3 regions of the Bradyrhizobium sp. 63_E2_N1_3 genome follow, and region 1 is predicted to be linked to each of the others. Evidence: predicted binding sites of a transcription regulator. Region 1 holds the regulator's gene; each other region holds the start of a gene.

Region 1 (7,892 bases):
TTGTCCTTGAGGACCTCGTAGGCCTCGTTGATTTCCTTGAACTTGACTTCGCTGGTGTCGTCCCCGGGGTTGCGGTCCGGGTGGAATTTCATCGCAAGCTTGCGGAAGGACGATTTCAGGACGGAATCGTCGGCAGTGCGTTCGACTTCGAGCGTTTCGTAATAGCAGCGCTTGGTGGACGTGGACATGTTGAACTCGGTCTATCCAATCGCGATTCAAGTCGGAGCGGAACAACGTCGCCAGGAGACGATATAGGCAGCCCTTTGCTTCGCGGCAGAGGGCGGCACGGCGACGTTCATCATAACGGCTGGGAATTGATCGATCGTAACGGGGACACACCCCGCCGAGCCCGACACGACGGCCTCCCCCGTGAGGGGGGAGGCCGGTAGCGCGTGTGGGGTCCAAGCCGTCCGCATCATCACCCTCTTGGGGATCAGGCGGACTTCTTGTTGTTCTTGTCGTCGTCGACTTCGGTGAATTCCGCGTCGACGACGTCGTCCTTGGCCGCATCCTTCTTGGCGTCGGCCTCGGCCTGCTGCTTGTACATGGCCTCGCCGAGCTTCATCGAAGCCTGGGCCAGCGTCTGGGTCTTGGCCTTGATCGCCTCGGCATCGTCGCCCTTCAGCGCTTCCTTGAGGTCGCTGACGGCATCCTCGATGGCGCGGCGCTCGGGCTCGGCGACCTTCGAACCGTGCTCGGCGAGAGCCTTTTCGGTCGAGTGCACCAGGCCATCCGCCTCGTTCTTGGCGGTGACGGCCTCGCGGCGCTTCTTGTCCGCCTCGGCGTTGGCCTCGGCGTCCTTGACCATCTTCTCGATGTCGGCTTCCGACAGGCCGCCGGAGGCCTGGATGCGGATCTGCTGCTCCTTGGCCGTGGCCTTGTCCTTGGCCGAGACGTTGACGATGCCGTTGGCGTCGATGTCGAAGGTCACCTCGATCTGCGGCATGCCGCGCGGAGCCGGCGGAATGCCCATCAGGTCGAACTGGCCGAGCATCTTGTTGTCGGCCGCCATTTCACGCTCGCCCTGGAAGACGCGGATGGTGACCGCGTTCTGGTTGTCCTCGGCAGTCGAGAACACCTGGCTCTTCTTGGTCGGGATCGTGGTGTTGCGGTCGATGATGCGGGTGAACACGCCGCCCAGCGTCTCGATGCCCAGCGACAGCGGGGTCACGTCGAGCAGCAGCACGTCCTTGACGTCGCCCTGGAGCACGCCGGCCTGGATCGCGGCACCGATCGCCACGACTTCGTCCGGGTTGACGCCCTTGTGCGGCTCCTTGCCGAACAGCTGCTTCACGACTTCCTGGACCTTCGGCATGCGCGACATGCCGCCGACCAGAACGACTTCGCCGATCTCACCGGCGGTGACGCCGGCATCCTTCAGCGCCTTGCGGCAGGGCTCGACCGTCTTCTGGACGAGGTCGTCGACCAGCGCCTCGAACTTGGCGCGGGTGAGCTTCATCGTCAGATGCTTGGGGCCGGTCTGGTCCGCGGTGATGAAGGGCAGGTTGATCTCGGTCTGCGTCGTCGACGACAGCTCGATCTTGGCCTTTTCAGCGGCTTCCTTCAGGCGCTGCAACGCGAGCTTGTCGTTGCGCAGGTTGATGCCCTGCTCCTTCTGGAACTCGTCGGCCAGATAACCCACGAGGCGCATGTCGAAGTCTTCGCCGCCGAGGAAGGTGTCGCCGTTGGTCGACTTCACCTCGAACACGCCGTCGCCGATTTCGAGAATGGAGATATCGAACGTGCCGCCGCCGAGATCGTACACGGCGATCGTGCCGGTCTTGGTCTTGTCCAGACCATAGGCGAGCGCGGCCGCGGTCGGCTCGTTGATGATGCGCAGCACTTCAAGGCCCGCGATCTTGCCGGCGTCCTTGGTCGCCTGGCGCTGGGCGTCGTTGAAGTAAGCGGGAACGGTGATGACGGCCTGGTCGACCTTCTGGCCGAGATGGGCTTCCGCGGTCTCCTTCATCTTCTGCAGGATGAACGCAGACACCTGCGAGGGCGAGTAGGTCTGGCCGTCGGCCTCGACCCAGGCGTCGCCGTTGGAAGCCTTCACGATCTTGTACGGAACGAGCTTCTTGTCCTTCTCGACCATCGGGTCGTCGTAGCGGCGGCCGATGAGGCGCTTCACTGCGAAGAACGTACGCTCGGGATTGGTAACGGCCTGGCGCTTGGCAGGCTGGCCGACGAGGCGCTCACCGTCGTCCGTCACGGCGACGATCGAAGGCGTCGTGCGCATGCCTTCAGAATTCTCGATGACTTTGGCGTTCTTGCCATCCATCACGGCGACGCACGAATTCGTGGTGCCGAGGTCGATCCCAATGACCTTTCCCATGGTCCTGATATCCTTGTTTTTGCGGCAGGTTGGCTGGGCCCAAGAGGCACCCGCTCCAAACCCCCTAAGATCAAACATCCGCGATATTGCGATGGTTGACGCTCATATAGGAGGGGGGGAGGGGCCCGCAAGGACCGAACGCAAGTTTCGGCCATGAAAACATTGGGTTTTGGAAGATCATATCCGGGCTCAACCGCCCTTGCGGGTGATGAATTATTAACAGGTTCAGGCGTCAGCCGGCCCCCGCCACCGTGATCTGCCCGCCCTGTTACCGGCGGGCCAAACCCGTTAAAAGGCGGGCGGCCGGACCGCCGCCATCAAGGCGGCTTTGCGCGACAAAGCGGCCCAATGGCCGACCATCGAACGGCCTCAATGTGAACCAATCAGAGTGCCCATGAAGCTCATTCGCCCCCTCGCCGCGCTCGCCGTCCTCGTCGCCACAGCGCTTCCGGCCTTTGCGGCCGATGCCGTTTTCCCGCCCGGCCTGCGCCTCGGCATGGTGCCGCTGGTCGGCCTGAGCACGGCCAAGACGTTTCCGGGCTTCGAGAGCGAGGACGGCAGCGTCAAGGTGCTGATCACCGAGCTGCCGCCGGCGGCCTATGGGGAGGTCGTGAGCGCCTTCAATTCCAATCCCGGCGGCACCGCCGGCGTCAAGCAGGACAAGATCGAGACCCCCGCGGGTCTTGCCTATTTCACCATGGAAAGCGGCAAGGCCGGCGAGACGCCGGTGAAGCGCTACTCGATGATCGTGCCGGGCGCCGGTTTCTCCGGCTATGTCGCGGTGCAGATCCCGGAGAACGCAACCAAGATCTACACCGACGAGGCGGTGCGGCAGATGTTTGCGAGCGCCGTCACCCGCAAGCAGGTCTCGGCCGAAGAGCAGATCGGGCTGATGCCGTTCAAGATCACCGATCTCGCCGATTTCAAGGACATCCGCACCCTGGCGCCGGGCTCCAGCATCATCCTGGCCGACGGCAATGAGAGTTCGGGCTATGAATCCAAGCCGTTCATGATCCTCGGCCTGATCGGCGCCACCCCGCAGCAGGCCGACGACCGCGCCCGCTTTGCCCAGGAGGCCGCGCTCCAGATCCCCGGCGTGCGCGAATCCCGCGTCACCATGTCGGAGCCGATCCGCATCAACGGCCAGCAGGGTTTCGAGACCCGGATCGACGGCGTCAGCGGCAAGGACAAGACGCCCGTGACCGTGGTGCAGTGGATCCGCTTCTCGAGCGGCGGCGCCTCGCTGCGCATCATCGCCAGCGCCCCGCGCGACCAGTGGTCGGCCGCCTTCACCCGCTTCCGCGCTGTGCGCGACGGCATCCAGCCCAAGGGTTAGTCTCAAGGGTTAGTCTCAAGGGTTAGTCTCAAGGGTTAGTCCAAGGGTTAGCCCAAGCGCTGGACAGAGCCGGCTGCATTTTCGGGCTTCTGTTCGTATACGAACGGAACTAGGCTTCCTTCCATTGGATCATCCTGGAGGGAGGCGAACGATGCTTGATCGACGACAAATCCTCGCGGCGCTTGGGACAAGCGCTCTCGTAGCCCTTGCTCCAACCGCGCTCCTTGCGGCCGCATCGATCAAGCCGGACGATGCCTCCGCGCTGCTCGTGATCGACGTGCAAAACTGCTTCCTGCCCGGCGGCAGCCTCGCCGTGAAGGAAGGCGAGCAGGTCGTTCCCGTCATCAACAAGATGGCGAAAGCCTTTGCGAACGTGGTGATGACCCAGGACTGGCACACGCCAGGCCACATTTCATTTGCGTCGGTGCACTCCGGCAAGAAGCCGTTCGAGACCGTCGATCTCCCCTACGGCAAGCAGGTGCTGTGGCCCGACCATTGCGTGCAGGGCACCGACGGCGCCGCGCTGTCGAAGGATCTTGCGATTCCGCATGCCGAGCTCATCATCCGCAAGGGTTTTCACAAGGACGTCGACAGCTATTCGGCCTTCCTCGAAGCCGACGGCAAGACCTCGACGGGCCTCGCCGGTTACCTGAAGGGCCGCAAGATCAAGCGCGTCTTCGTCGCCGGCCTCGCGACAGACTTCTGCGTCGCCTGGACCGCGCTCGATGCGCGCAAGGCGGGCTTCGAGGTCTATGTGGTGGAGGACGCCTGCCGCGGCATCGACACGCAGGGTTCGCTCGCAAAAGCCTGGGCCGACATGGCCAAGGCCGGCGTGAAGCGGATTCAGTCCGCGGATATCGCGGTGAGCGCGTAAGCGGCGCGAAAAGCTGCCAAACCCTCATCCTGAGGAGCGTGCTCCTTAGCACGCGTCTCGAAGGATGAAGGCCGAGCTGCAACAGCCGGGCCTGCATGGTTCGAGACGGCGCTGACGCGCCTCCTCACCATGAGGATCAACCAGTGCGCCGCTCAGTTCACTTCGTTGCTGTTCGCAGCCGGTGCAGCCTTCGTGCCGCCCTTGGCGACACCGACCAGCGCCGGGCGCAGCACGCGCTCGCCGATGGTGTAGCCGGCCTGCATGACCTGCACGACGGTGCCCGCAGGCACCGACGCATCCGGCACCTCGTACATCGCCTGCTGGAAGTTCGGGTCGAACTTCTGGCCCTGCGGATCGAACTTCTTGACGCCGTGCTTTTCCAGCGCATTGAGCAGCGAGCGCTCGGTGAGCTCGACGCCCTCGATCAGCGAGGTCAGGCCGGGATCGGCCGCGGCACGGGCCTCGGCCGGAACGGCATCGAGCGCACGCTGGAGATTGTCGGCGATGTCGAGCACGTCGCGGGCAAAGCCGGTGATGCCGTAGAGGCGGGCGTCGGCGACCTCCTTGGTGGTGCGCTTGCGCAGATTTTCCATCTCGGCCAGCGTCCGCAGCATGCGGTCACGCGCCTCGGCGGCTTCCTTCTGCAACAGCTCGACCGAGCCGGGCTCCGGATCGTCGGGCATGATGTAGGGTTTTGACACCACGGGCTCGTCGGTCGGTGGGGTAGTGTCGTCGGGCTGCCGGTCTCGATCGGTCATCGGCTCTCTTCTCGAACTCGTCTCAAGGGATTGTTGGCCCGGATATCGTGCCTAAGCTCACGAAAATCAAGCGCCCGTGATCGGAGGAAACGCCGGTCAGCCCCCCAGGAGGCGGCTGACGATGCGCGCGGCGTAGTCCACGGTCGGGATTACGCGGGCATAATTCAGCCGCGTCGGCCCGATCACGCCCAAAACGCCGACGATGTGGCCGGCGGCATCCCGATAGGGTGAGATGATGGTGGAGGAGCCTGACAAGGAAAACAGTTTGTTCTCCGAGCCGATGAAGATCCGCACGCCCTCGGCGGTCTCGGCGCGTCCCAGAAGGTCGATCACGCCGCGCTTGGTCTCGAGATCGTCGAACAGCAGGCGAACGCGCTCCAGATCCTCCAGCGCGTGCAGATCCTCGAGCAGGTTGGCGTGGCCGCGAACGATCAGCTGGCGGTCCTCGTTCTCGCCGCCGGACCAGCTCGCAATACCGGCCGAAATCACCTTCTGCGTCAGTTGGTCGAGTTCGGCGCGGGCTTCGCCGAGCGCGGTTTCGAGCTCGAGCCGCGCCTCGGCCAGCGTGCGGCCGCGAATCCGCGCATTGAGGAAATTACCGGCTTCCGTGAGCGCCGAGGAGGGAACTCCCGGCGGCAGCGACAACACGCGGTTTTCGACCTGACCGTCCTCGCCGACCAGGATCACCAGCGCCTTTTCGGGTTCCAGCCGGACGAATTCGATGTGTTTCAGCCGCGCATTGGATTTCGGGGTCAACACGACCGCTGCGGCGCGGGTGAGACCGGACAGCCGCGTCAGCGCCTCCGACAGCGCCGCCTCGACCGATTGGGCGTGACCCACCGACGTCAACTGGCTCTGGATCGACTGCCGCTCGGCGTCATTGAGGTCGCCGACCTGCATCAGGGCGTCGACGAAGAAGCGTAAGCCCAGTTCCGTCGGCAATCGGCCGGCGGAGGTGTGGGGCGCATAGATCAGGCCGAGCTGTTCCAGGTCGGCCATGACGTTGCGGACCGAGGCCGGCGACAGCGGCATCGCGATCAGCCGCGAAATATTGCGCGACCCGACCGGCTCGCCGGTCGCGAGATAGCTTTCGACAATTTGACGAAAGATGTCGCGGGAACGCTCGTTGAGCTGGGCGAGGCCTGCGCGCGGCGCGATCAGATGGATCGGATCGTGATGGGCCACGGACGGTAACTCCTCTCAGACGCTTATAATTTGTCCATCCCGGAGGGTTCTGACAAGCGTGGCGTTTGCGGGGTGGAAAACTGGGGGTGAAAAAGCCTTGCCGCCCACCCTCACCCCACCTACAAGCACCGCGAATAGCCCTTTTCCGAGAGTTTTGGAGGATTTCCCATGCGGCCAAGCCGCCGTGCGCCCGACGAATTGCGCCCCGTGACGCTGGAGCGCGGCGTGGTCAAATATGCGGAAGGCTCCTGCCTGGTGAAATTCGGCGACACCCATGTGCTGGTCACCGCCACGCTGGAAGACCGCCTGCCGCCGTGGCTGAAGGGCCAAGGCCGCGGCTGGGTCACCGCCGAATACGGCATGCTACCACGCGCGACCTCCGAACGCACCCGCCGCGAGGCCTCCGCGGGTAAACAAAGCGGCCGTACCGTCGAGATTCAGCGCCTGATCGGCCGCTCGCTTCGTACCATCGTCGATCTCGAAGCGCTCGGTGAGCGCCAGATCACGGTCGATTGCGACGTGCTCCAGGCCGACGGCGGCACGCGCACGGCCTCGATCACCGGTGCCTGGGTCGCGCTCGCCGATTGCATCAACTGGATGAAGGCGCGCAACATGATCAAGGCCAAGGTGCTGCGCGACAACGTCGCCGCGATCTCCTGCGGCATCTACAACGGCACGCCCGTGCTCGACCTCGACTATGCCGAGGATTCGGAAGCCCAGACCGACGCCAATTTCGTCCTGACCGGCGATGGCCGCATCATCGAGGTGCAGGGCACCGCGGAACGCGAACCGTTCACACAAGACGAATTCCTCGCGCTGATGGCGCTGGCCCAGAAGGGCATTGCCCGTCTCGTGGACTTGCAGAAACTGGCCGTCGCGTAGTCAATAGGCCCATGCACCGCCGAATCACCGAAAAGCTCGTCATCGCGACCCACAATCCCGGCAAGCTCGCCGAGATGAAGGAGCTGCTCGCGCCTCACGGCATCGAGGCGGTGTCGGCCGGTGAGCTCGGCCTGCCCGAGCCCGACGAGACCGGCAACGATTTCCGCAGCAATGCCGCGATCAAGGCGATCGCGGCGGCGCAGGCGACCAAGCTTCCCTCCTTCGCCGACGATTCCGGCATAGTGGTCGACGCGCTCGATGGCGCGCCCGGCATCTACAGCGCGCGCTGGGCCGGTCCAGCAAAGGATTTTACCGCCGCGATGGCGCAGATCGAGCGCCTGTTGCAGGAGCGCGGCGCCACCACGCCCGACAAGCGCACCGCGCATTTCGTATCCGCGCTCTGCGTCGCCTGGCCCGACGATCATCTCGAAGAGGTCGAGGCGCGCGTCGACGGCACCTTGGCCTGGCCGCCGCGCGGCACCGCCGGCTTCGGCTATGATCCGATGTTCCTGCCCAATGGCC
Region 2 (7,892 bases), 3.2 Mb from region 1:
AAACCTGACAGCCAACTTGAAGAGAGAAAAGGCAGGAAACGATGAGTGAAGCAAACAAGATCGCAGTGGTGACGGGCGCGGGCACCGGTGTCGGGCGCGCGGCGTCGCTGGCGTTGATGAACATCGGCTTCACCGTGGTGCTGGTCGGGCGCCGGCTCGACATGCTCGAGGAGACCGCGAAGCTCGGCCCCGCGGGCAAGAGCCTGTGCGTCACCGCGGACATGACCAAGCCGGACTCCATTGCCGCGCTGTTCGACAAGGTGAAGGCGACCTACGGCCGGCTCGACGTGCTGTTCAACAATGCCGGCATGGGCGCGCCGGCGGTGAACTTCGAGGATCTCAGCCTCGAGCAGTGGCAGGCGGTGGTGAACACCAACCTCACCGGCCCGTTCCTGTGCACCCAGCACGCCTTCCGCATCATGAAGGACCAGAGCCCGCGCGGCGGCCGCATCATCAACAACGGCTCGATCTCGGCGCACGCGCCGCGGCCGTTCTCGGCGGCCTACACTTCGACCAAGCACGCCATCACGGGCCTCACCAAGGCCTCGAACCTCGACGGCCGCATGTACGACATCGCGGTCGGCCAGGTCGACATCGGCAATGCCGCCACGCCCATGACCGATCGCATGGTCAACGGCCCCGGCGTGCTGCAGCCCGACGGCACGACCAAGCACGAGCCGCGCATGGACGCCAAGGCGGTCGGCGACGCCGTCGCCTACATGGCCGGCCTGCCGCTCGATGCCAACGTGCTGACCATGACGGTCATGGCCACCAAGATGCCGTTTGTCGGACGGGGCTAATCTCTCTTCCCTCTCCTCGCTTGCGGGGAGAGGGCCTGACTCAAAAAACTGAAAAACAACCCCATGCACAGTAGGCGTCAAGGCGCCGCGAAGTCTCCCCGCAAGCGGGGTGAGACGGAATAAGTCCTGGCCCCGCCTCGACAATCGTCCTTACACGCGCGAAGAGGCGGGCAACGGCGAGAATGCATGTCACAACCCCGAACTAAGGTATGATCCACCTAGGGTAGAGCCATAATCCCGGCCATTGCCCGGCGGCTCCGCAAATCGTTCGGAACAGTACAAATGGGTTTGGACATATATCATCTTCACATCGACGATGACGTCACTGATTTTCCCGTCATCATCGACGTCGAGCAGGCTCAACTTCAAAAGATCGTTCAATTCAGCCGCAAGAAAACAAATCAGTATATCGACTTTGAGCGGCTTCTTTCCGATCACGGATTCTCTGCGCGAGACTACTATCAAGCCCTTCATCAACGGGAGCTGTCAGGGATCGGAAAATTCTCCGACAGCTTTTATTTCTGCCCCACAGGTGAATCGGATCCGATGAACCCGAGCCAGACGGGTCTATACTTTACCGACAAGAGAAGCTTTTTCGCGCCGAAGCCGCAACTGCCGCCAAATGTCTTGAAGCGATTGAAGACCTTCAAGATCAAGCAGTATCCGATGATCGATCGATTGGAGGATGTCGTCTACACCAAACAGATCGGGTATCAAAGAAACGCCGTCGCTGACGCCTTTTTCAATGAATTCCTCCCGGACGGGATGTTCGTTGAAAAATCGTACGCGCAGAGAATATTCGAACTAACGATCGCTGAGGCACAGCAGGATTTCCGGACCAGCTTTCTCGACAACTGGGACGACCAACGCAGTCTCGTCGTGGTCTCCTGGTGAGAGACCACGCCTCCACGGCAGCAGTCTGGATTGCTTCGCTGCGCTCGCAATGACGGATGATAGAGCGGAGCCCTACTCCAAACTCTCCACCTGCCGCAGCGCCGGAAACAGCTTCATCCACAGCAGCGCGACCGCGACGGTGCAGACGCCGCCGAGCACGGCCGCAGGCATCGCGCCGAGCAGCGCGGCCGCGACGCCGCTCTCGAACTGGCCGAGCTGGTTGGAGGCGTTGATGAAGAGGAAGTTCACCGCGCCGACGCGGCCGCGCATCTCGTCGGGGGTTGAGAGTTGCACCAGCGAGAAGCGGATCACGACGCTGATCGTGTCGGCGGCGCCCAGAATGGCGAGCGACAACACCGACAGCCACATCCACGACGACAGCGCGAACACGACCGTGGCGACGCCGAACACGATCACAGCCTGGAACATGCGCAGGCCCACATGCCGCGAGATGGCGTGACGCGCCAGCACCATGGTCATCAGCAGCGCACCGACCGCGGGCGCGGCGCGCAAGATCCCGAGCCCCATCGGGCCGGTCTGAAGGATGTCGCGGGCATAGATCGGCAACAGCGCGGTGACGCCGCCGAACAGCACGGCAAACAGATCGAGCGAGATGGTGCCGAGGATCGCCGGGTTGCTGCGGATGAAACGAACGCCGGCGAAGATGTTGTCGGCGTCCGTCCCCTCCTTGGAGACCGCCTGCGGGCGCGGCCGGATGAAGCCGGTCAAAATCATCCCGAGAATCCAGAACAGCAGCATCACGGCATAGGCAAGATGCGGCGCGACCGCGTAGGCAAAGCCGCCGAGCGCCGGACCGGTGATGGTCGCGACCTGCCCCGCGCCGCTCGCGACTGCGGTTGCGCGCTGGAGCGATCCCTGCGGCGCGATCAGCGGCAAGAGAGCCGCGGTGGTCGGGCTCTCGAAGGCGCCGGCAATGCCGAGCACGAAGGTCGCGATGAAGATCTGCACCTCGCTGACCAGGCCGAGATAGGTGATGATCGCGAGATAGAGCGCGGTCGCGGCTTCCACGAGCTGGCAGAGCTGGACCACGCGCTTGCGCTCGAAACGGTCGGCGGCGTGGCCGGCGACGAACACCAGAAGCGCGGTGGGCAGGAACTGCACGAGGCCGACCATGCCGAGATCGAAGGCCGAGCCGGTGAGATCATAGATCTGCCAGCCGATCGCGACCGCCGCGATCTGGCTGGAAAAGCGCGACAGGCTGCGCGAGAGCAGGAAGAACAGGAAAGCGCGGTGGGCGAGGAGCGCGCGGGCACTGACCGGCGGGCTGGCTGATATTGGCTGCTCTGGCATCGCCTCTTGGGTCACCCTGGACCGTCCGCCCCCTGATATCGACGTGCCCCCGCGTGACTGAGGCGCACCTGCTTGTCAACAGCGGGAGGCTCAGGTCATCTCCCGGCATTGCGTTTGCAACGCGGGCGCGGCCATAATCATTGGGGGTTTGGGGACACCATGCTGCGCTTGCAATCGGCACTCGGCATTTTCGCATTGCTGTTGATCGCTTTCGCGTTGGCAGAGAATCGCCGCGCCGTATCGCTGCGGCAGGCTGCGATTGGCCTCGTCGCGACCTTCGTCACCGCGGCTGTCCTCCTGAAAGTACCCGTCGTCGCGCGCGCCTTCGGCGCCATCAACGACGCGGTCGGCGCGATCTCGGCGGCCTCGCGCGCCGGCTCCTCCTTCGTGTTCGGCTATGTCGGGGGCGGTCCCCTGCCCTTCGATCTGAAGGTGCCGGGCGCCGATTTCATCCTCGCGTTCCAGGCGCTGCCGATCGTGCTGGTCATGAGCGTGCTGACGACGCTCTTGTTCTATTGGCGCGTGCTGCCGCCGGTCGTGCGCGGCATGGCCTGGCTGCTGGAGCGGACGCTGGGCGTCGGCGGTGCTGTCGGGCTCTCGACCGCGGCCAACATCTTCCTCGGCATGGTGGAGGCGCCGCTGTTCGTGCGGCCGTATCTGGCGCAGATGACGCGCAGCGAATTGTTCCTGGTGATGACCGGCGGCATGGCCGGCATCGCCGGCACGGTGCTGGTGCTCTACGCGACGCTGCTGGCGCCGCTCATTCCCGATGCCGCCGCCCATTTCGTCATCGCCTCGGTGCTGGGTGCGCCGGCCGCGATCCTCGTCAGCCTGATCATGGTGCCGGAGACGTCAGACAAGCGCACCGGCGGCGCGCTGGAGGATCCCGAGATGGATGTCTCCGGCCCGATGGATGCGATCGTGAAGGGGACGAGTGCGGGGATCGAGCTGCTGATCAACATCGTCGCCATGCTGCTGGTGCTGGTGGCGCTGGTCTATCTCGTCAATGCCGTCCTCGGCCTGCTGCCCAATATCGGCGGCGCCGCGATCTCGTTGCAGCGGCTGCTGGGCCTCGTGATGGCGCCGGTGTGCTGGCTGATGGGATTGCCCTGGGACCAGGCGGTGACCGCCGGCAGCCTGATGGGCACCAAGACCGTGCTCAACGAGCTGATCGCCTATGTCGACTTCTCAAAACTGCCGCCCGATACGCTCGATCCGCGCTCGCGCCTGATCATGCTCTACGCAATGTGCGGCTTCGCCAATTTCGCCAGCCTCGGCATCATGATCGGCGGCTTAGGGGTGATGGCGCCGGAGCGGCGCGAGGAGATCAACGCGCTCGGGCTGAAATCGATCGTGTCGGGAACGCTGACGACGTGTTTGATGGGCGCGGTGGTGGGGGTGTTGAGCTGAGTGGCCGTAGCCCGGATGGAGCGCAGCGCAATCCGGGACAGTATCTCCGTCGCAGGCAGTCGCCCCGGATTACGCTGCGCTCCATCCGGGCTACGAAGAAACCCTCCACCGTCGTTGCGAGCGCAGCGAAGCAATCCAGAATCTTTCCGCAGTGACAGTCTGGATTGCTTCGCTGCGCTCGCAATGACGAGGAGACAGCCTACGCCTTCAACTCCACCGTCCTGAACTCCGCGGGCAGGATCACCTCCAGCAGCTCCACGTCATCCGAATAGTCCAAAATCATGTGCTTGATCTTCGGCGGCTGGGTCCAGGCGCTGCCTTCCTTCATCAAGGTCTCACCCTGACCGTCCATGTAGGTTTTCACCCAGCCCTTGAGCACGTAGACCATCTGGAATTCGACGTCGTGGAAGTGCAGCTTCGACACCTCGTTCGGATCGCAGGGGCCTTGCAGGCGGATCACGTGGGCTTGCGCGAGGCCGTGGCTGGCTTCGGCGATGCCGAGGTCGCGATACTTTGCGTAGGCGCGCAGGCCGTCGGCCTTGAAGTCTTCCTCGCGGTGATGGCTGATGGCGATGCGCTGCTTGGGACGCGCGGGCTTTTTCGGAGCGGCCCTCGCCGGTGTCGTGCGCGCCTTTGCCTTCACCGCCTTGCGCGCCGAGGATCGTGCCACGGCCTTGGCTCCGCTCCGCTTCTTCACCGCGGCCTGGGCTGCACTGCGCGATTTTGTTTTCTTGGCCATGGGCCGCCTCCCTGTTGTTATAGGCGGAGGCTAGCACAGAACGAGATATCGTAGGGTGGGCAAAGCGAAAGCGTGCCCACCATTGCCAGATGCAATCGTGGAGAGATGGTAGGCACGGCGCGAGCGCGCCTTTGCCCACTCTACGATGCCGGCGCGCTGTTCAATGCAGCCGGAACACGCCATCCACGGCGCGCAGCTCGGCCGGCTTGATCAGCTTGGAATGCGCGACGGTCACCGAATGGAGCGGACCGTCGAGCTTCTCCTGCCAGAACGCCAGGAAATCCTTCAGCGCCGGAAATTTCGGAAACATGTCGTAGTTCTGCCAGACGTAGGTCTGGAGAAGCGAGGGATGATCGGGCATCCGATAGAGAATTTGCGCCGTCGTCAGCCCGTAACCCAAAAGCTGTTTCCGGAAATCTTCGGAAACGCCCCCACTCCGCAAGCCCATGCCAACCTCCTTTGCAGGAGCGCATTCAAGGGGCGGCTTGGTCGGTGTGCGCCTTACGAGCCACCCGGTACTGATGCGCTCACATGAGAGAAATGTGACGCAAACTGACAATCCATCTCAAGCCTAAAAGTTTAACAAGCTGTTGAAATTCAATGCTTTAGCAGCAGAGGCGGCTCCGTGCTAATACGGTCACCGGGCGGGTTAACGATGGTAAAGAGATTCTGGCACCCGGGCCTTCAGAGTGCCGATTTTTCTGCTAGAAGCCCTTGCCCCCGCAAAATTCCTGTCCTATTTCAGCCTCGCCTGTGCTAGCACTCGTGAGCACAGACTGCTAACGCCAAAAAATTCCCATACCGTGCAACTACTTAGGAGGACTGCATGAAATTCCGTCCGCTTCACGACCGCGTCGTGGTCAAGCGTATCGACGCAGAAGAGAAGACCGCCGGCGGCATCATCATTCCCGACACTGCCAAGGAAAAGCCCTCGCAGGGCGAAGTCGTCGCCGTCGGCCCCGGTGGCCGCGACGAAGCTGGCAAGCTGATCCCGATCGACCTGAAGGTCGGCGACCGCGTGCTGTTCGGCAAGTGGTCCGGCACTGAAGTCAAGATCGACAACGTCGACCTGCTGATCATGAAGGAAAGCGACATCATGGGCGTCCTCGACGTCCCCGCTTCCAAGAAGAAGGCGGCCTAAGAGCCCCCTCTCCCCACCAGCTAAACACCTAAGGAAAAATCCAGATGTCAGCTAAAGAAGTCAAATTCGGCGTCGATGCACGCGACAAGATGCTGCGTGGCGTCGACATCCTCGCCAACGCCGTCAAGGTGACGCTCGGCCCCAAGGGCCGCAACGTCGTCCTCGACAAGTCGTTCGGCGCTCCCCGCATCACCAAGGACGGCGTCACCGTCGCCAAGGAGATCGAGCTCGACGACAAGTTCGAGAACATGGGCGCGCAGATGGTGCGCGAAGTCGCCTCCAAGTCGGCTGACGCGGCCGGCGATGGCACCACCACCGCAACCGTGCTCGCGGCTGCGATCGTTCGTGAAGGCGCAAAGTCGGTTGCCGCCGGCATGAACCCGATGGACCTGAAGCGTGGTATCGACCTGGCCGTGGAAGCCGTGGTCGCCGACCTCGTCAAGAACTCCAAGAAGGTCACCTCGAACGACGAGATCGCCCAGGTCGGCACCATCTCCGCCAACGGCGACGCGGAGATCGGCAAGTTCCTCTCCGACGCCATGAAGAAGGTCGGCAACGAGGGTGTCATCACCGTCGAGGAAGCCAAGTCGCTCGAGACCGAGCTCGACGTCGTCGAGGGCATGCAGTTCGACCGCGGCTACATCTCGCCCTACTTCGTCACCAACGCCGACAAGATGCGCGTTGAGATGGACGACGCCTACATCCTCATCAACGAGAAGAAGCTCTCCTCGCTGAACGAGCTGCTGCCGCTGCTCGAGGCCGTGGTGCAGACCGGCAAGCCGCTGGTCATCGTCGCCGAGGACGTCGAAGGCGAAGCGCTTGCGACCCTCGTCGTGAACCGTCTGCGCGGTGGTCTGAAGGTCGCGGCCGTCAAGGCTCCGGGCTTCGGCGATCGCCGCAAGGCCATGCTGCAGGACATCGCGATCCTGACCGGCGGCCAGGCGATCTCGGAAGATCTCGGCATCAAGCTCGAGAACGTCACGCTCAACATGCTCGGTCGCGCCAAGAAGGTGATGATCGACAAGGAGAACACCACGATCGTCAACGGCGCCGGCAAGAAGGCCGACATCGAGGCGCGCGTGGCCCAGATCAAGGCGCAGATCGAGGAGACCACCTCGGACTACGACCGTGAGAAACTCCAGGAGCGTCTCGCCAAGCTCGCAGGCGGCGTCGCGGTGATCCGCGTCGGCGGCGCGACCGAGGTCGAGGTGAAGGAGCGCAAGGATCGCGTTGATGACGCGATGCATGCGACCCGCGCGGCGGTCGAGGAAGGCATCGTCCCGGGCGGCGGCGTCGCCCTGCTCCGTGCCTCCGAGCAGCTCAAGGGTCTGCGCACCAAGAACGACGACCAGAAGACCGGCGTCGAGATCGTGCGCAAAGCGCTGTCGGCTCCCGCTCGCCAGATCGCGATCAACGCCGGTGAAGACGGTTCGGTGATCGTCGGCAAGATCCTGGAGAACAAGACCTACGCTTACGGCTTCGACTCCCAGACCGGCGAGTACGTCAACCTGGTCACCAAGGGCATCATCGACCCGACCAAGGTGGTCCGTACCGCGATCCAGAACGCAGCCTCGGTTGCCGCGCTCCTGATCACCAC
Region 3 (7,892 bases), 7.8 Mb from region 1:
CCGCAGCCGGGATCGAAGCGGATTCCGAACATCGAGATCGGCGACAATGGCGAAGTCGTGCTGGAGCTCTGGTGCAAGGGCGGCAAGGGCCAGTTCTCGGTCGCCGGCAACACGGTGATCTTCGTCCCCGGCCAGATCCAGGACCGTTCCTGTCCGCCGGCCAGGGCGCAGGCCGACGACGAACTCGTCGCGTCGCTCAGCAGCGTCGAGACCTGGAAGCGTCAGGGCGACGTACTGACACTGATCGGTCCCAAGCCGCTGCGCTTTCGCACGACGGGGAATTAGGTCTCGTGTCCCGGACGCGCTGCAGCGTGCAACGCTGCTGCGCAGAGCCGGGACCCAGACTCGATCGGCGACTTCGCTTGCGGCCTCTGGGCCCCGGCTCAGCAGCGCATCACTGACGTGCTGCGCTGCGTCCGGGGCACGAGAGCCTACTTCCACACCGACTTGTCGGCGTCCCAGCGCTGGCCTTTCAGCTCTTTCGCGAGGGCCTCGATCGAGCCGTTGTCGTCGGGCTGATCGCCTTCCTCGTCGGCCGAAGCGTCGTCCGAGAGATTGAGCTTGGCGCCGCTGCTCTCATCGGCGGTCGTGGTCGAGGGGCTGCCGATCCAAAGCATCAGTTTGTCGGTCGTGCCGGGCTTGTCGGGCGAGATGAGGCCTGCAACCTCGATCGTGTCGGTGAGCTCGAGTGCCGGAAAATCCTGGTTCGGTCGCTTGAAGACGAGCTTGAGCTTGCCGGTGGCCGGGTTGAAGCTGTGCGAGACCTGCTTTGCCGCAAGCGTCCGGCTCATCACGCCGGCGACGGCTGAGGCGAGCTTGTCACGGCTGATCTTGTCGCCGTCGCGCCAGTCGGCTGCGGGAAAGCGGATGGTGCGGTCCATCTCGGTCATGCCCGCGGTCCAGCCCGCCGCGGTGACGCCGGGCATCGCCTTGAACTTCGCCAGCAGCGCGCCGGCGCGTTCCGGATCGACCGACATGTTGATGGTCTGCTCGCCGGCACGCAGCGCGTCGCAGCCGACGGTCAGGCTCGCCAGCGTCACCTCGACGTCCTGGCCCTTCAGGCTCTTCAGGAACTCGGTCGCCGCATCCAGCTTGACCTTGACCGCGATCGCTTCCGGAGAGACGTCGGTGAAATCCTTCGGCTGCGGCGTGATGCCGTCGTCGGAGGTCTGGTTGTCCTGAAATTCCTTCTCGCTGAGATCGGAATTGTCGGGCGAGGTGACCTCGGTCACGGCCTGGCCGATCGCGATCTGGCCGCGGAACTCGAACGTGTCGCCGGACTGTTTGCGCAGCAGCTTGACGGTGACGGGCGCCTTCTCGCCGAGGCTCTGCGTCGTGCCCGTCAGGTTCTGGCCCGCGACCTGGAGATTGACGACGAAGCGGTCCTTGCGGTCGGAATTCTTTGCGACGGGATAGCAGACGTCGAGCACGGCCGCCGTCACCGTCTTGCCCTGCCGCGTCTCCTTCAGGATCACGTCGGCATTGCCGTCCATCAGGCCGTCGATCGAGGTGAAATAGCGGGTCTCCGTCCCGCCCGGCGCCGCGGCCTTCGGCGACAGCTTCATCTGGGCCGATGCGACATCGGGCGAGACGGCAAGCAGGGCCGCCAAAAGGGCTGTCGAACAAACCAGAAGCGCACGCATCGATGAATCCTCGCGCAATCGAATCGGCGCGCCACCGTAGTGGGTTTTGGCCGCCGGTTGAATTGGAAAGCAGAAGGGGCAGGGTCGGCAAAAAAGAAGGCCGCCCGGAGGCGGCTTTCGCAACATTGTAACGGAACGGAGGCTTAGAAGCCGCCCATGCCGCCGCCGCCCGGCATGGCGGGCGGAGCTTCCTTCTTCGGCGTTTCGGCGACCATGGCCTCGGTGGTCACCAGCAGGCCGGCCACGGACGAGGCGTCCTGCAGCGCGGTGCGGACCACCTTGGCGGGATCGATGATGCCCTTCTCGACCATGTCGACATAGTCCTCGTTCTGGGCGTCGAAGCCGAAGGTCTCGGACTTGTTCTCCAGGATCTTGCCGACCACGATCGAGCCTTCCACGCCCGCGTTCTCGGAGATCTGGCGGATCGGGGCTTCCAGCGCCTTCAGCACGATGTTGATGCCGGCCTGGACGTCGGCATTGGCGTTGGTGAGACGGCCCACCGCCTTCTTGGCGCGCAGCAGCGCGACGCCGCCGCCGGGGACGATGCCTTCCTGCACCGCGGCGCGGGTGGCGTTGAGCGCGTCCTCGACGCGGTCCTTCTTCTCCTTGACCTCGATCTCGGTCGCGCCGCCGACGCGGATCACCGCGACGCCGCCGGCGAGCTTGGCGAGGCGCTCCTGGAGCTTCTCACGGTCGTAGTCCGAGGTGGTCTCCTCGATCTGGGCCTTGATCTGGCCGACGCGGGCCTCGATCTCCGGCTTCTTGCCGGCGCCCTTGACGATCGTGGTGTTCTCCTTGTCGATCACGACCTTGCCGGCGCGACCGAGCATCTTCACCGTGACGTTCTCGAGCTTCATGCCGAGGTCCTCGGAGATGAGCTGGCCGCCGGTGAGGATCGCGAGGTCCTCGAGCATGGCCTTGCGGCGGTCGCCGAAGCCCGGCGCCTTGACGGCGGCGACCTTCAGGCCGCCACGCAGGCGGTTGACGACCAGGGTGGCCAGCGCCTCGCCCTCGACGTCCTCGGCGATGATGACGAGCGGCTTGCCCGACTGCACCACGGCTTCCAGCACCGGCAGCATGGCCTGCAGGCCGGACAGCTTCTTCTCGTGCAGGAGGATGTAGGCGTCCTCGAGCTCGGCGGTCATCTTCTCGGCGTTGGTGACGAAGTAGGGCGACAGATAGCCGCGGTCGAACTTCATGCCCTCGACGATGTCGACCTCGGTGTCGAGTGACTTGTTCTCCTCGACGGTGATGACGCCCTCGTTGCCGACCTTCTGCATCGCCTGGGCGATCATCTTGCCGATGGCGGCATCGCCGTTGGCCGAGATGGTGCCGACCTGGGCGACCTCGGAGGAGGCGGCGACCGGCTTGGCGCGCTTTTCAATGTCCTTGATCACCGCTGCAACCGCGATGTCGATGCCGCGCTTGAGGTCCATCGGGTTCATGCCGGCGGCAACCGCCTTGGCGCCTTCGCGCACGATGGCCTGGGCCAGCACGGTCGCGGTGGTGGTGCCGTCGCCGGCGAGGTCGTTGGTCTTGGAGGCGACCTCACGCAGCATCTGGGCGCCCATGTTCTCGAACTTGTCCTCGAGCTCGATCTCCTTGGCGACGGTGACGCCGTCCTTGGTGATGCGGGGCGCGCCGAAGCTCTTCTCGATGACGACGTTGCGGCCCTTCGGACCGAGCGTCACCTTGACGGCGTTGGCGAGAATGTCGACGCCGCGCAGCATGCGATCGCGCGCGTCTCCGGAAAACTTGACGTCTTTGGCAGCCATTTCTTCAATCCCTCGTGTTTCGTGATGTGTTTGCCGCTTGCGGAATGACCGAATGCCCGGATCGCGCGATCCGGGCATGACATTCAGCGGCTGTTCAGGCTGACGGCCTTAGGCCATGACGCCCATGATGTCCGACTCCTTCATGATCAGGAGCTCTTCGTTGTCGATCTTGACCTCGGTGCCCGACCACTTGCCGAACAGCACGCGGTCGCCGACCTTGAGGTCGATCGGGATCAGCTTGCCGGCCTCGTCGCGGCCGCCGGGGCCGACGGCGACGACCTCGCCCTGGGACGGCTTTTCCTTGGCGGTGTCCGGAATGATGATGCCGCCCTTGGTCTTTTCCTCGGCGTCGATACGTTTGACCACGACACGGTCATGCAGCGGACGAAATTTGGATTTAGCCATGACGTTTCCCTTTGGAGGCTCGCTTCGGAAGGAATGGAAGTGGGTAGGGGCGGCGTCCGTCCACCCTCTTGCCGAGGATCGAACGGCGCGCTTAGCAATCGGGCTTTCCGAGTGCTAATAGTGCGCCCGGAAATATGGCTTGGCCGCGATCCTGTCAAGCAAGGGTGGTTAAGCGATTGGTGAGGCGGATATAGGATCGTGTCTAGAGAAACTTATTGGTCGCGCTGGCGTATAAAGGACGTCATTGCTCCGACAGCGGTTTTGCGCTTGGCTGCAGGAGGGATGCGGTCGGGGTCTCATTTGGGGGACGGTTTGCTCGGGGGAATGTCATGATCAGGTCAGCTCACGCACGCACGGTTGCCAATCTGGCGGCCGCCTCCTGCCTGGCGCTGCTGCTTGGCGCCTGCGGCGGCGGTATGAGCCTGCCGTCGTTCTCGTCGTCTTCGCCGCCGCCCGAGGCTGAGCCCGGCACCGGCCCGGAAATGCCGGCGAGCATCCGCGCCGACGAGATCGTCGGCCGCTGGGGTCTCGCCTCGTTCCAGAACCCGGCCGACCGCGCCCGCACCGAGGCCGCGGCCCGGGCGCAGTGCAAGAATCCCTACGTGATCACCGCCGGTTCCTCCGGCGGCGTGATCATGCATCTCGCCGACCAGGCGACGCCGCAGGAGCTGCGGCTGAAGGGCTCGCCCAGCGGCAAGAACTACATCGGCCCGGCGGGTCCCACCCCCGGCGAGCAGGACCGCGAGATCGTCTCCTTCGACGGCCGCGTCCTGATCACCCGCTTCATCGACAAGGACGCCGCCACCCGCTACGGCAACATGGTCTACGTCCGCTGCGCGCCAAGGGCGTAGTTTCTCCTTCGTCATGCCCCGGCTTGACCGGGGCATCCAGTACGCCGCGGCCTCTCGGCTCAATCACCGCCGCCTCTGGAATACTGGATCGCCCGGTCAAGGCCGGGCGATGACAGTGGAGGGGATGGCCCCAAAAACAAAAACGCCGGCTCTCGCCGGCGTTTTGTTTTTCCGTAATGCCGCGCCCGATCAGTCGAACAGCGCGTCGATGTCGTCCTGCGAGGCGTGGCCGACGTCGCCGGCGAGCTTGGGGCCGTTGAGGAGCTTTTCGTCGTCGCTGCGGGTGTCGGCCGGCGCGGGCACATGGGCCTTGATCGCGTCGACGCCGCCCCAGATCTCCATCATCGCATTGATGTGCTGCTCGATGAACTTCATCGTGGTCATGACCTTGCTGATGCGCTGGCCGGTCAGGTCCTGGAAGTTGCAGGCTTCGAAGATCGAGATGACGCGTTCCTGGATGTCGTCGGCGAGCCGCTTCTGCTGGTCGGCCGATTGCACCTTGGACATCGCGCTGGCCGCCTGGTCGATCGATTCGGCGGCTTCGAGGATCTGCTGGGTCGCCTGCTCGGTGCCGCCGACGACCGCGCCGAGCTCGCCATTGACCTTGGCCATCTCGCCGCCGTCGAAGCTCTTGCCGTGCAGCGTCGCGATCTCGCGCTTGGTGCGGTCGATGGCGTCGTGGATGAGGTCGAGCTCGACCTTCAGCTTCTCGCACTGCTCGATCTGCGCCCGGTAAGTATCGAGCATGGTACGAGCTTCGGAGAGCTCGTGGGCGGTGGAAGCGTCGATCGCCGCCATGGCCGCGCTGCCGGACAAGGGCACGGTGCCCTTCGCCATCTGTGCGCGGATCGCACGCAGCTCCGCCATGATCTCGTTATGCATCGGCGCAGCCTCCTCAATCATTTCGGGGCTGGGCATCTCGCCGACAATAGCCTCCTCGACACGAAAACGTTTGCGGTGAATAGCCATCAGGAACTCCCCCCACCTCACTCACGCGTCTTTGTAGACAGAAGCAATTTAACACGAGGTTCACAGCGGGAACTGTTGCGCGGCCGCACGCGACGGCGCGAAAAGAAGCGATTAACCATGGGCCTGCGGCGTTCATGGAAAATAAACGCTGATCGCCAAATTGCACCCTCGCTCGCGACGTGGTGAATCGAAACGGCTGATACGTTTACCAAACAAAACGGCTTTTGCTCTTTATTGACCACGTCGCGGTCGCCGGTCAGCCATCGGCTCTGCACGACGCATGGGATCTAGACGAAACAGTACAGAGTACGTCGATGTTCAAGAAAATGTCTGTCGCGCTGCTCGGCAGCGCTTGCACCTTCATTGCCGGCGCGAACAGCGCCAGCGCCTTCGACAATAGTGTGCCGAACGATCCGCCCGCGGTGCTCTACCAGCCGCAGGTGCAGCCGGCGCCGGTGCGTGTCGCCTCCAATGCGAATATGGGCGGCGGCTTCATCGAGTTCCTGTTCGGTGACGGTCCCGGCCGCGGCCCGGCCTACGCGCCGCAGCAGCCGGTTTATCAGCAGCAGCCCGGCTATTACGACCAGCGCCGCCTGCCACCGATGGGCGAGCCGCAGATGCAGGGTGGATATCAGCAAGGCGCAGGTCTCCAGCAGGAGGCGGTCGATCCGCGCCAGCGTCCGTTCGATCCGAGATTCGAGAAGCAATCCGTCGACTATAGCGGCAAGGAAACTGCCGGCACCATCGTGGTCGATACGCCGAACAAGTTCCTCTATCTGATCGAGGGCAACGGCCGGGCGATGCGCTACGGCATCGGCGTCGGCCGTCCCGGCTTCACCTGGTCCGGCGTGAAGTCGATCACGGCCAAGCGCGAATGGCCGGACTGGACGCCGCCGGCGGAAATGATCGCGCGCCGGCCCGACCTGCCGCGGCACATGGAAGGCGGCCCGGAAAACCCGCTGGGCGCGCGGGCGATGTATCTTGGCTCGACGCTCTACCGCATCCACGGCTCCAACGAGCCCTGGACCATCGGCACCAACGTCTCCTCAGGCTGCATCCGCATGCGTAACGAGGACGTCATCGACCTCTACGGCCGCGTCAATGTCGGCACCAAGGTCGTGGTGATGTGATCGTCTGACGCTCGACATGAAAACGGCCGCCTCCCGGGCGGCCGTTTTTGTTTGTCGCGCTGATCGGGCAGCCTCACGCGTAGTCGCTGCCGCCATCGTCTCCGCCGCCGAAATCGCTGTCGTCGTCGGCTACGTCCATATTGCCGTTGTCGTGGTCGTTGTCGTCGTAGTTCTGATCGTTGTTGTTGTTGTCCCGGTCGTTCGACGCCTGGTCGGTGAAGCCCTGGCGGGAACCGTCGTCGCGGTCGCGGTTGGAGCCGATGTCGTTGAGACCGGCATCGCGCGCGAGCGAGCCGCCGGACTGGTCACTGCCGCCCCAGGGACTTCCACCAGCGCTGCGGTCGCCGAGCGCGTTGGTGTCGCCGAAGGCCTGCTGGTGCGATCCGCCCATCATGCCGCGGATGCTGGAGAGCAGCAGCGAGCCGCCGACGACGCCGGCCGCGGCTGCCGCCGCGGTGCCGAGGAACGAGCCGCCGCCACCGCCCATCGGCGGAGCGCCATAGCCCTGACCCGGAGCTTGACCGGGACCTTGACCTGGGCCTTGGCCGTAGGCCTGTCCATAAGGAGGCGGCGCGCCGTAACCGGGCTGCGTCTGCGGCATCGCCTGACCGGTGTTCCAGACCGGCCGCGCGTCACGCGGCGGCACGTTCGGAACCGAGCCGCGCGAGGGGCCTCCGCCGAACAGCGAGTCGCGCATGGTATCGAGGAAGCCGCCGGACTGCGCCTGCTCGGGCGCATGGGCCGCTTCCAGCTCCTGGATGCGGTTATGAGCACGCTTCAGCGCTTCGTCCTGCAATAGCGTGGTCTGCACCAGTGCGTAGACCGCGCCGGGCGCCTTGCGCAGCCCGTCGGAGATCGCGGCGATCGCGTCGGGATCCCGCGGTGCATTTTCCAGTTTCGAAAGCCGGTCGAAAAGCTCGTCGACGAGCTGGCGTTCCTGCGGCGTCATGATCAGTCTCCCTCGCTCAAACCAAGCGCGAGGCAGATGTAGGGTTCCATTGTGGCCCCAACAGTGCCGGCCGGATTAAATTTCGGTATGCGACAAGCTGCCCAGCGGCTTGCTTTCCGCCGGTTTCACCCCAGCGTGACGCCGCTGTCGGCCAGCAGGCGCGCAAACCC

What was found. Region 1 encodes HrcA, which represses chaperone genes, less so after heat shock. Its sites were predicted from a motif close to GTTAGCACTCNCNNNNNGNGAGTGCTAAC; they were not measured.
Region 2: a site for HrcA is predicted at 5,910-5,938, ahead of AB7531_RS16055 (co-chaperone GroES). Genes of this name have one in related genera too.
Region 3: a site for HrcA is predicted at 3,914-3,942, ahead of AB7531_RS38195 (co-chaperone GroES). Genes of this name have one in related genera too.

The regions. Positions count from the first base shown of each region.
Region 1 covers NZ_CP197235.1:223,545-231,436, forward strand. The annotation lists gene dnaJ (molecular chaperone DnaJ) at 1-188, opposite strand, end outside; gene dnaK (molecular chaperone DnaK) at 434-2,335, opposite strand; gene AB7531_RS01015 (hypothetical protein) at 2,730-3,671, shown strand; gene pncA (bifunctional nicotinamidase/pyrazinamidase) at 3,823-4,545, shown strand; gene grpE (nucleotide exchange factor GrpE) at 4,698-5,303, opposite strand; gene hrcA (heat-inducible transcriptional repressor HrcA) at 5,400-6,488, opposite strand; gene rph (ribonuclease PH) at 6,657-7,370, shown strand; gene rdgB (RdgB/HAM1 family non-canonical purine NTP pyrophosphatase) at 7,382-7,892, shown strand, end outside.
Region 2 covers NZ_CP197235.1:3,458,826-3,466,717, reverse strand. The annotation lists gene AB7531_RS16090 (proteasome-type protease) at 1-8, shown strand, start outside; gene AB7531_RS16085 (SDR family oxidoreductase) at 42-800, shown strand; gene AB7531_RS16080 (hypothetical protein) at 1,083-1,694, shown strand; gene AB7531_RS16075 (MFS transporter) at 1,767-3,005, opposite strand; gene AB7531_RS16070 (NupC/NupG family nucleoside CNT transporter) at 3,165-4,415, shown strand; gene AB7531_RS16065 (cupin domain-containing protein) at 4,615-5,154, opposite strand; gene AB7531_RS16060 (usg protein) at 5,315-5,602, opposite strand; gene AB7531_RS16055 (co-chaperone GroES) at 5,981-6,295, shown strand; gene groL (chaperonin GroEL) at 6,340-7,892, shown strand, end outside.
Region 3 covers NZ_CP197235.1:8,029,461-8,037,352, reverse strand. The annotation lists gene AB7531_RS38210 (META domain-containing protein) at 1-285, shown strand, start outside; gene AB7531_RS38205 (hypothetical protein) at 432-1,643, opposite strand; gene groL (chaperonin GroEL) at 1,787-3,418, opposite strand; gene AB7531_RS38195 (co-chaperone GroES) at 3,527-3,823, opposite strand; gene AB7531_RS38190 (hypothetical protein) at 4,153-4,674, shown strand; gene AB7531_RS38185 (protein phosphatase CheZ) at 4,864-5,643, opposite strand; gene AB7531_RS38180 (L,D-transpeptidase) at 5,958-6,773, shown strand; gene AB7531_RS38175 (DUF2076 domain-containing protein) at 6,847-7,722, opposite strand; gene AB7531_RS38170 (ChbG/HpnK family deacetylase) at 7,848-7,892, opposite strand, start outside.